DNA from 3 places in the Sporosarcina pasteurii genome. Region 3 is predicted to be linked to each of the others. Evidence: predicted binding sites of a transcription regulator. Region 3 holds the regulator's gene; each other region holds the start of a gene.
What was found. The regulator CtsR, encoded in region 3, represses protease genes until heat stress. The targets are predictions, from matches to a motif close to ATGGTCAATAAAGGTCAAACA.
Positions count from the first base shown of each region.

Region 1: the regulator CtsR is predicted to act here: its motif matches at 1,467-1,487, upstream of clpP (ATP-dependent Clp endopeptidase proteolytic subunit ClpP).
Region 2: the regulator CtsR is predicted to act here: its motif matches at 1,013-1,033, upstream of AB1H92_RS10940 (ATP-dependent Clp protease ATP-binding subunit).

Region 1 is NZ_CP160452.1:2,659,587-2,661,856, reverse strand. Features, by position in the region: gene whiA (DNA-binding protein WhiA) at 1-334, shown strand, start outside; gene AB1H92_RS12775 (HPr family phosphocarrier protein) at 363-620, shown strand; gene clpP (ATP-dependent Clp endopeptidase proteolytic subunit ClpP) at 791-1,387, opposite strand; tRNA gene AB1H92_RS12765 (tRNA-Arg) at 1,574-1,645, shown strand; gene AB1H92_RS12760 (hypothetical protein) at 1,856-2,014, opposite strand; gene AB1H92_RS12755 (LemA family protein) at 2,193-2,270, shown strand, end outside.
Region 2 is NZ_CP160452.1:2,310,035-2,312,304, forward strand. Features, by position in the region: gene AB1H92_RS10940 (ATP-dependent Clp protease ATP-binding subunit) at 1-985, opposite strand, end outside; gene AB1H92_RS10945 (metal-sulfur cluster assembly factor) at 1,369-1,677, opposite strand; gene AB1H92_RS10950 (prolyl oligopeptidase family serine peptidase) at 1,728-2,270, opposite strand, start outside.
Region 3 is NZ_CP160452.1:3,150,714-3,152,983, reverse strand. Features, by position in the region: gene AB1H92_RS15370 (hypothetical protein) at 1-1,032, shown strand, start outside; gene AB1H92_RS15365 (CtsR family transcriptional regulator) at 1,241-1,708, shown strand; gene AB1H92_RS15360 (UvrB/UvrC motif-containing protein) at 1,746-2,270, shown strand, end outside.

The DNA.
Region 1 (2,270 bases), 490 kb from region 3:
GAAATTTGAAGACGTACGGATTATACGCGACATGAGAAATAGTGTAAATCGTCTTGTGAATTGTGAGACAGCTAATTTAAATAAAACGATTGGTGCAGCCCAGCGACAAGTGAATAACATCGAATTTATTCAACGAACGATAGGACTTGATCAATTACCGGAACGATTACAAGAGATTGCGCGTTTAAGGTTGGAGCATCAGGACATTACTCTAAAAGAACTTGGTGAACTTGTTACAGGTACGAAAGTAAGTAAATCAGGCGTCAATCATCGATTAAGAAAAATAGAAGAAATAGCGGATAATCTCCGAACTGGAGGATTAGGAACTACATAATACCGTGAATTAAAGGAGAGAGTGCCAAATGGCAGAAAGAAGAGTAACAGTAAATATGAAGCCTGGATTACAGGCAAGACAAGCAGCGTTATTTGTCCAAGAAGCGAATCGCTTTGGGGCTGATATATTTTTAAAGAGAGACGACCGACAAGTGAATGCCAAGAGTATTATGGGTGTCATGAGTCTTGCCATTGCGAAAGGATCGCAAATTACATTAATCGCGGAGGGTAATGATGAAGAACAAGCATTGGCCGCGCTTGCAGAGCTTGTTGAAAAAGAAAATTAAAGATAAAGATGTTACAAATAAACAGCGGATATTTATGTGAACTGCACCCTAATTATTGGATGACTCTAATCGTTAGGATGCAGTTTTATTTGTATCAACGTTCTTTGGCTAGTAAGCAATAAAAAAAGAGTCCGGTGCAATACCGAACTCGAAATTGAATGACTGATAGGTTATTGATTAGTTAAGTCGTTGCGCGTTAGGATATTATCGATAAGACCGTATTCTTTCGCACGCTCAGCTGTCATGAAGTTATCACGCTCTGTATCTGCTGCAATGACATCAATTGGCTGACCTGTTCTTTCAGCAAGAATTGTATTGAGTTTTTCGCGTAGGAATAAGATACGTTTCGCTGCAATTTCAATTTCAGTCGCTTGACCTTGTGCACCGCCAAGTGGTTGGTGAATCATGACTTCAGAGTTCGGAAGTGCATAACGCTTACCCTTTGTTCCAGCTGCAAGTAGGAACGCACCCATTGAAGCAGCCATACCTATACAAATTGTTTGAATGTCAGGTTTAATAAACTGCATTGTGTCAAAGATTGCCATACCTGCTGTAATGCTTCCGCCTGGACTGTTAATGTAAATCGAAATGTCTTTGTCAGGATCCTCTGCTTCTAGAAATAGTAGCTGTGAAACGATAGAGTTTGCAACGTTATCATCAATTCCGCTACCAAGCATAATAATCCGGTCTTTCAACAAGCGTGAGTAAATGTCGTAAGCACGCTCGCCCCGATTCGTTTGTTCAATAACTGTTGGTATTAAATTCATTTCATTTCCTCCTTCAAGGTGGATATTGTAGTCCGTTGAAATGAGTTTCCCATTCAACCGTACTCTTATCATACATAGCATGGTCAATAAAGGTCAAATATAACGCTTTTTCAAAAAGACCTTGCAAAATATTAGTTTTAACAGTATAATCTATAATGCTTGCTGTCATTAAAGTGACTTCAATATGCCCTCGTGGTGTAACGGATAACACATAAGATTCCGGTTCTTACGATAGGGGTTCGATTCCTCTCGAGGGCGCTAATTCAAAACGTTTATAGAAAAAACTAAGAAAATCTTACAAACTTTAAAGTTTGTAAGGTTTTTTGTTGTACTAATGATTACCTTTTAGCAATGTGAGATCCGCTTATAAAAAGACCTTTACCGATTTTACGGACAAGGTCTCTTTATGATCGAATAAAAAAACACTTGAAAAATTTGGCGCTCTCTACGCTTACCGTTTTGTGTATCTTATTGATTAAATCGGTTTTCACGTGGATCTAATGTGACGTTATGCTTTCTCTTATGCTTCTGTTGGTCTCTGTTTACTTCTCGTATATTGAATTCTGTTCCGAGTTCCACATCTTCTGGGACTTGAATCGGTTTTTTATTTGAATTTTCTTTAGGCATTTGTCGCCACCTCCATCTCTTAGTATGTGCATGTGTTTTTAATAATATGCATAACATAAAGAATGGATACACTGAAAATGATTAAAGTATCGCTGAAAAGCCAAATGCTTGGGCATAAGTTTAATAGTGCAAGTAAAGTGGGTAAAGTAAAAATAACAATTTATTGAGGAGTGGTATTTTGAAAAGATTACTCGGACCATTAGGAATCATAATAGGCATCGTTGTGCTCCTCGCAGTGATACTTGTACCGAGTTAC
Region 2 (2,270 bases), 840 kb from region 3:
ATTCACTGCGTTTTTCTTGAATTTCATTTAACGTACTCTTTTCCGCTTCCCATTGTTCACGCATATCTGCTGATGAATCTTTTAATTGTTGCAACTCTTCCCGGAGCGATGCTAGACGGTTTTGACTTGCTGCATCTTTCTCTTTGGTGAGCGCCTGCTCTTCAATTTCCAGTTGCATGATTCTTCTAGTGATCGCGTCTAATTCTTGAGGCATCGAGTCTATTTCCGTCCGGATCATCGCACTTGCTTCATCGATTAAGTCGATGGCTTTATCCGGCAAAAATCTTTCGGTTAAATAGCGATTTGATAAGGCGGAAGCCGCTACAATGGCACGATCATGAATTCGCACGCCATGATGCAATTCGAACATTTCTTTTAGTCCCCGTAAAATAGAAACTGTGTCTTCAACAGATGGTTCACGGACCATGACTTGTTGAAAGCGGCGTTCAAGCGCTGGGTCTTTTTCAATATACATACGATACTCATCAAGTGTCGTTGCACCGATGCAATAAAGCTCTCCACGTGCCAACATCGGCTTTAGCATATTACCCGCATCCATCGCCCCGTCCAATTTTCCAGCACCGACAATCGTATGGATTTCATCGATAAACATGATAATTTGCCCTTCGCTATCTTTCACTTGTTTCAAGACAGCCTTTAATCTTTCTTCAAACTCGCCCCGATACTTGGCACCCGCGATCAGCGCACTCATATCCAACTCAAAAATTTCTTTACCCTTTAATCCTTCAGGTACGTCCCCTTTTACAATTCTTTGGGCTAATCCTTCTACAATCGCTGTTTTTCCAACACCAGGTTCACCTATTAGCACTGGATTATTTTTTGTTTTTCTAGATAAAATACGAATCGCATTGCGAATTTCTTCATCTCGACCGATAACAGGGTCAAGCTTTGCATTTTTTACATCTTCAACAAGATTTCGCCCATATTGTTCTAACGGAGTTCGTTCATCTTGTTCCCCTTGCATTCTCATTGATATCACCCTTTCCATTAATATTTGACCTTTCTTGACTAATTGGATTATAAATTGAAATAGACGTTTAGGTAAAGAATATTGCTTTAATAGCTTATATTTTATTATCCCTTTTTATCATATGACTTAAACTTACGTAGTTTGGATAATTCGTGGCGAATCCGGTCAGGCACGCGGAGTACACTGGACCTGGGAGGAATTCAATTGGACGCGGGCGGAATTCGTGACTGAGCGGGGAGTTCATCACATTAGGAATTAGGGTAACGCCCCTTTTCTGGTATTACATTTTTATTAGTAAACATAAAAAAACTGTACAACTTAGAAAAAATTGTACAGTTTCATAAAATGTTAACTATATGGTTAACAACTTATTTTATTTATCTAACGCCTAGTGCCATTTTTGCATAGCGTGACATTTTATCTTTTGACCACGGAGGATTCCAGACGATATTTACGTCAACGTCTTTTACTTCTGGAAGCTCCATAAGTTCTTGTTTAATATTCGCCACAATTTGCGGCCCCATCGGACATCCCATTGATGTAAGTGTCATCGTTACGATTGCCTTACCTTCATCGTCTAATTCTACATCATAAATAAGTCCTAGGTTTACAATATCTATACCAAGTTCTGGGTCAATTACGTTTTCAATTGCACCCATCATACTATCTTTCATTTCTTGACTCATGCTCATCTTCCTTTCCATTCTAGACTTAACTCCATCATAACAATGTTTCCTTATTCATTCAAATGACTTGCAAGCCAACTGACCGCATCTAGCATGCCTGTACGTGTCACCGCATGTGCTGCGTTGTTATCAGTGACAAAAACAAAATCATTCGGTCTATCAGAATATGTTTCTTTTACTTCCTTATAAAATTTAAAAGTCGGTCCGTACGGGACAACTTGGTCATTTTTACCATGCCAAAAATAAACTGGCCTTCCCTTTAAAGAGAAGGGGTCTCTTGTAATATCAAATAGAGAAATATTCTCTAGTAATTGATTTTTCTCTTCTGCTGTTACAGGTAATGTAAATCCTTTTTGTTCAAACTCATGTATTTGCGCTTTTGCTAAATCAACAAAACCGGGCGCCCCCATCATAATAATAGATGCATCGATCCAATCGTAAATTTTAAGGGAACCAAGCGTAGAAATACCTCCCATAGAAGTCCCACCTACACCTATTTTTGCCGAGGTGGAAAGCCCACGTTCCTTTATCTCATTGTGCAAAACCTTAAGTTCTTCAATATTTGTCATGACGATTTCCCAAAATCGCAAAGC
Region 3 (2,270 bases):
TATACACCTTCTTCCTATTTCCATAAGGAAGTGAAGCGTCATATTCGTATGAAAATGCCAAACCTTATTTTCTACGGAGATGTTCAGCTTGAAATTGATGATGAAGGGAAACCATTTTATATTCGTTCATATGGAAACTTTATTACTGCACGTGACGGTTTTGATGTGAAAGGAATTATCATGGTTGATTCAAAAACAGGTGATGTAAAAAAATATCCACTTGCTGAGATCCCAGCCTTTATTGATGGGGCAGTTGCGCCTGAAGCGGTTAGTTTACAAAACAGTTATTTTGGAAAGTATATTCACGGTTTCTGGAATTCTGTCTTCGGGAAAAAAGATGTGAAAATTCCATCTGATGAAGGAACAGAAGCAAATGTGAGTCCGATATTCGATGAAAACGGCCATATGTATTACTTTACTGATTTCACAAGTCCAAAAGAGGGTGTCGATTCGATGCTTGGCTATGCCTTGACGGATGGTCGAACAGGAGAAGCAACGTATTACACTGGAAACTTAGAAGAGTCGTATATGGATTCGCAAGGTACTTTACAAATTATTGAGAAGAAATTTATTGAAAAGAAATGGTCTGGCGAAATGCCGGTACTCTACAATTTTTACGGGGAAGCTAGCTGGTTAACGCCGGTCTTGGATTCAAATGGTTTCTTACAAAACTATTTTATTGTTTCCGCGGCCAATCCTGAAGTTTCAGTATACGGCAATACGCCGAACGAAGCGTTAAAACTATATAAAACGGCACTTCAACGTGGCGGCAGCTCCGTGGACGGCAGTTCAAATGCAGAAGAAGGGAAAACAGCGATTACTGTCCAGCGTGTATTCAAAGAGCGCGTAGGCGAATTCACACTCGTATCGATATTAGCGGACGACGGAAGAAGTTTCCTGGTCTCTTCTGAAGTTGCCCCATATTCAATCTATATCCAGGAAGGCGATAAACTTTCCATCACCTACCTAGAAACGGGCGAACTCTTCCTACCAGTGAAGGAACTAAAAAATATAAGCGTGGAAGCTGAATGAGTGTATAAAAATAGAATGGACTTTCTTAATTTAAGTAGGAAAGTCCATTTTTCTATAATTAAATGATTAAATAATGATGGCTTAAGCCGACACTATCATAGTCGAATAAATGAATGCGTATCGATTGCGAACCATGTGATTCGTCTGTACAATTAAGTCAAAGATAGTCAAAGTCAATGAAGACACCTGGCATGAAAGAGGTGAAGAAATGAGAAATATTTCTGACATCATTGAAGGATATTTGAAGGCGATTATAGAAGAAGAACAAGACGGCGTAATCGAAATCAAAAGAAGTGAAGTTGCAGAAAAATTTCAATGTGTCCCTTCACAAATTAATTACGTGATTAATACACGTTTTACAGCTGAACGTGGTTATGCAGTTGAATCGAAAAGAGGCGGCGGCGGGTATATCCGAATTTTTCGCGTTCGAGCAAATACCCGTAAAGACTTAATTGAACATATTTTAGCAGGTCTCCAAAATGGTGTTTCGCATACAATGGCATTCGATATTGTATATCGACTGTTAGAAGAAGAGGTTATTACAGATCGCGAGTCGAAACTTATATTGGCAGCAGTTGATCGGGCGACGATTCGAATTCCGTTACCTGAACGTGATGAACTGAGAGCGCGTGTTTTACATGCCATGCTCGTGACGCTTATTTATGAAGAGTTTTAATGAAAAATCAACTTTACAAATGTGAGGTGGCATGTAGATGATTTGTGAAAAATGTAAGGAACGGCCCGCATCCGTTGTCATTACGAAGGGCTATATGGGCGAGTCGATTGAGCATCATCTATGCGAAAAATGTGCTTTCCAATCAGAAGCGTTTCATTTTAGTCCAAATGAGGAACCTTTATCTATTCAACAATTTTTATCTCATTGGTTTGGCGGTGGCGATACATTCCAAACGCAACCAAAAAGGCGAGGCACGACAGCCCATCAACTGGAATGTCCTGATTGTAAATTAACGTTTGGAAACTTTCTGGACATCGGCAAGTTCGGTTGTGCCACTTGCTATGAAACATTTAAAGAACGACTTCCGCATGTGTTTGGGAAGTTGCACAATGGGCAAACAACCCATACAGGTAAGATACCTGTTTCATTTAATGAATTATATGCGATTAAAAGAAAAATTGAAGAAGTAAGAGTAAAAATGCAAGAAGCGGTAGAAGCGGAACGGTTTGAAGAAGCTGCCGAATTACGCGACGAGGCAAGAATGCTGCAACAACACCTTTCC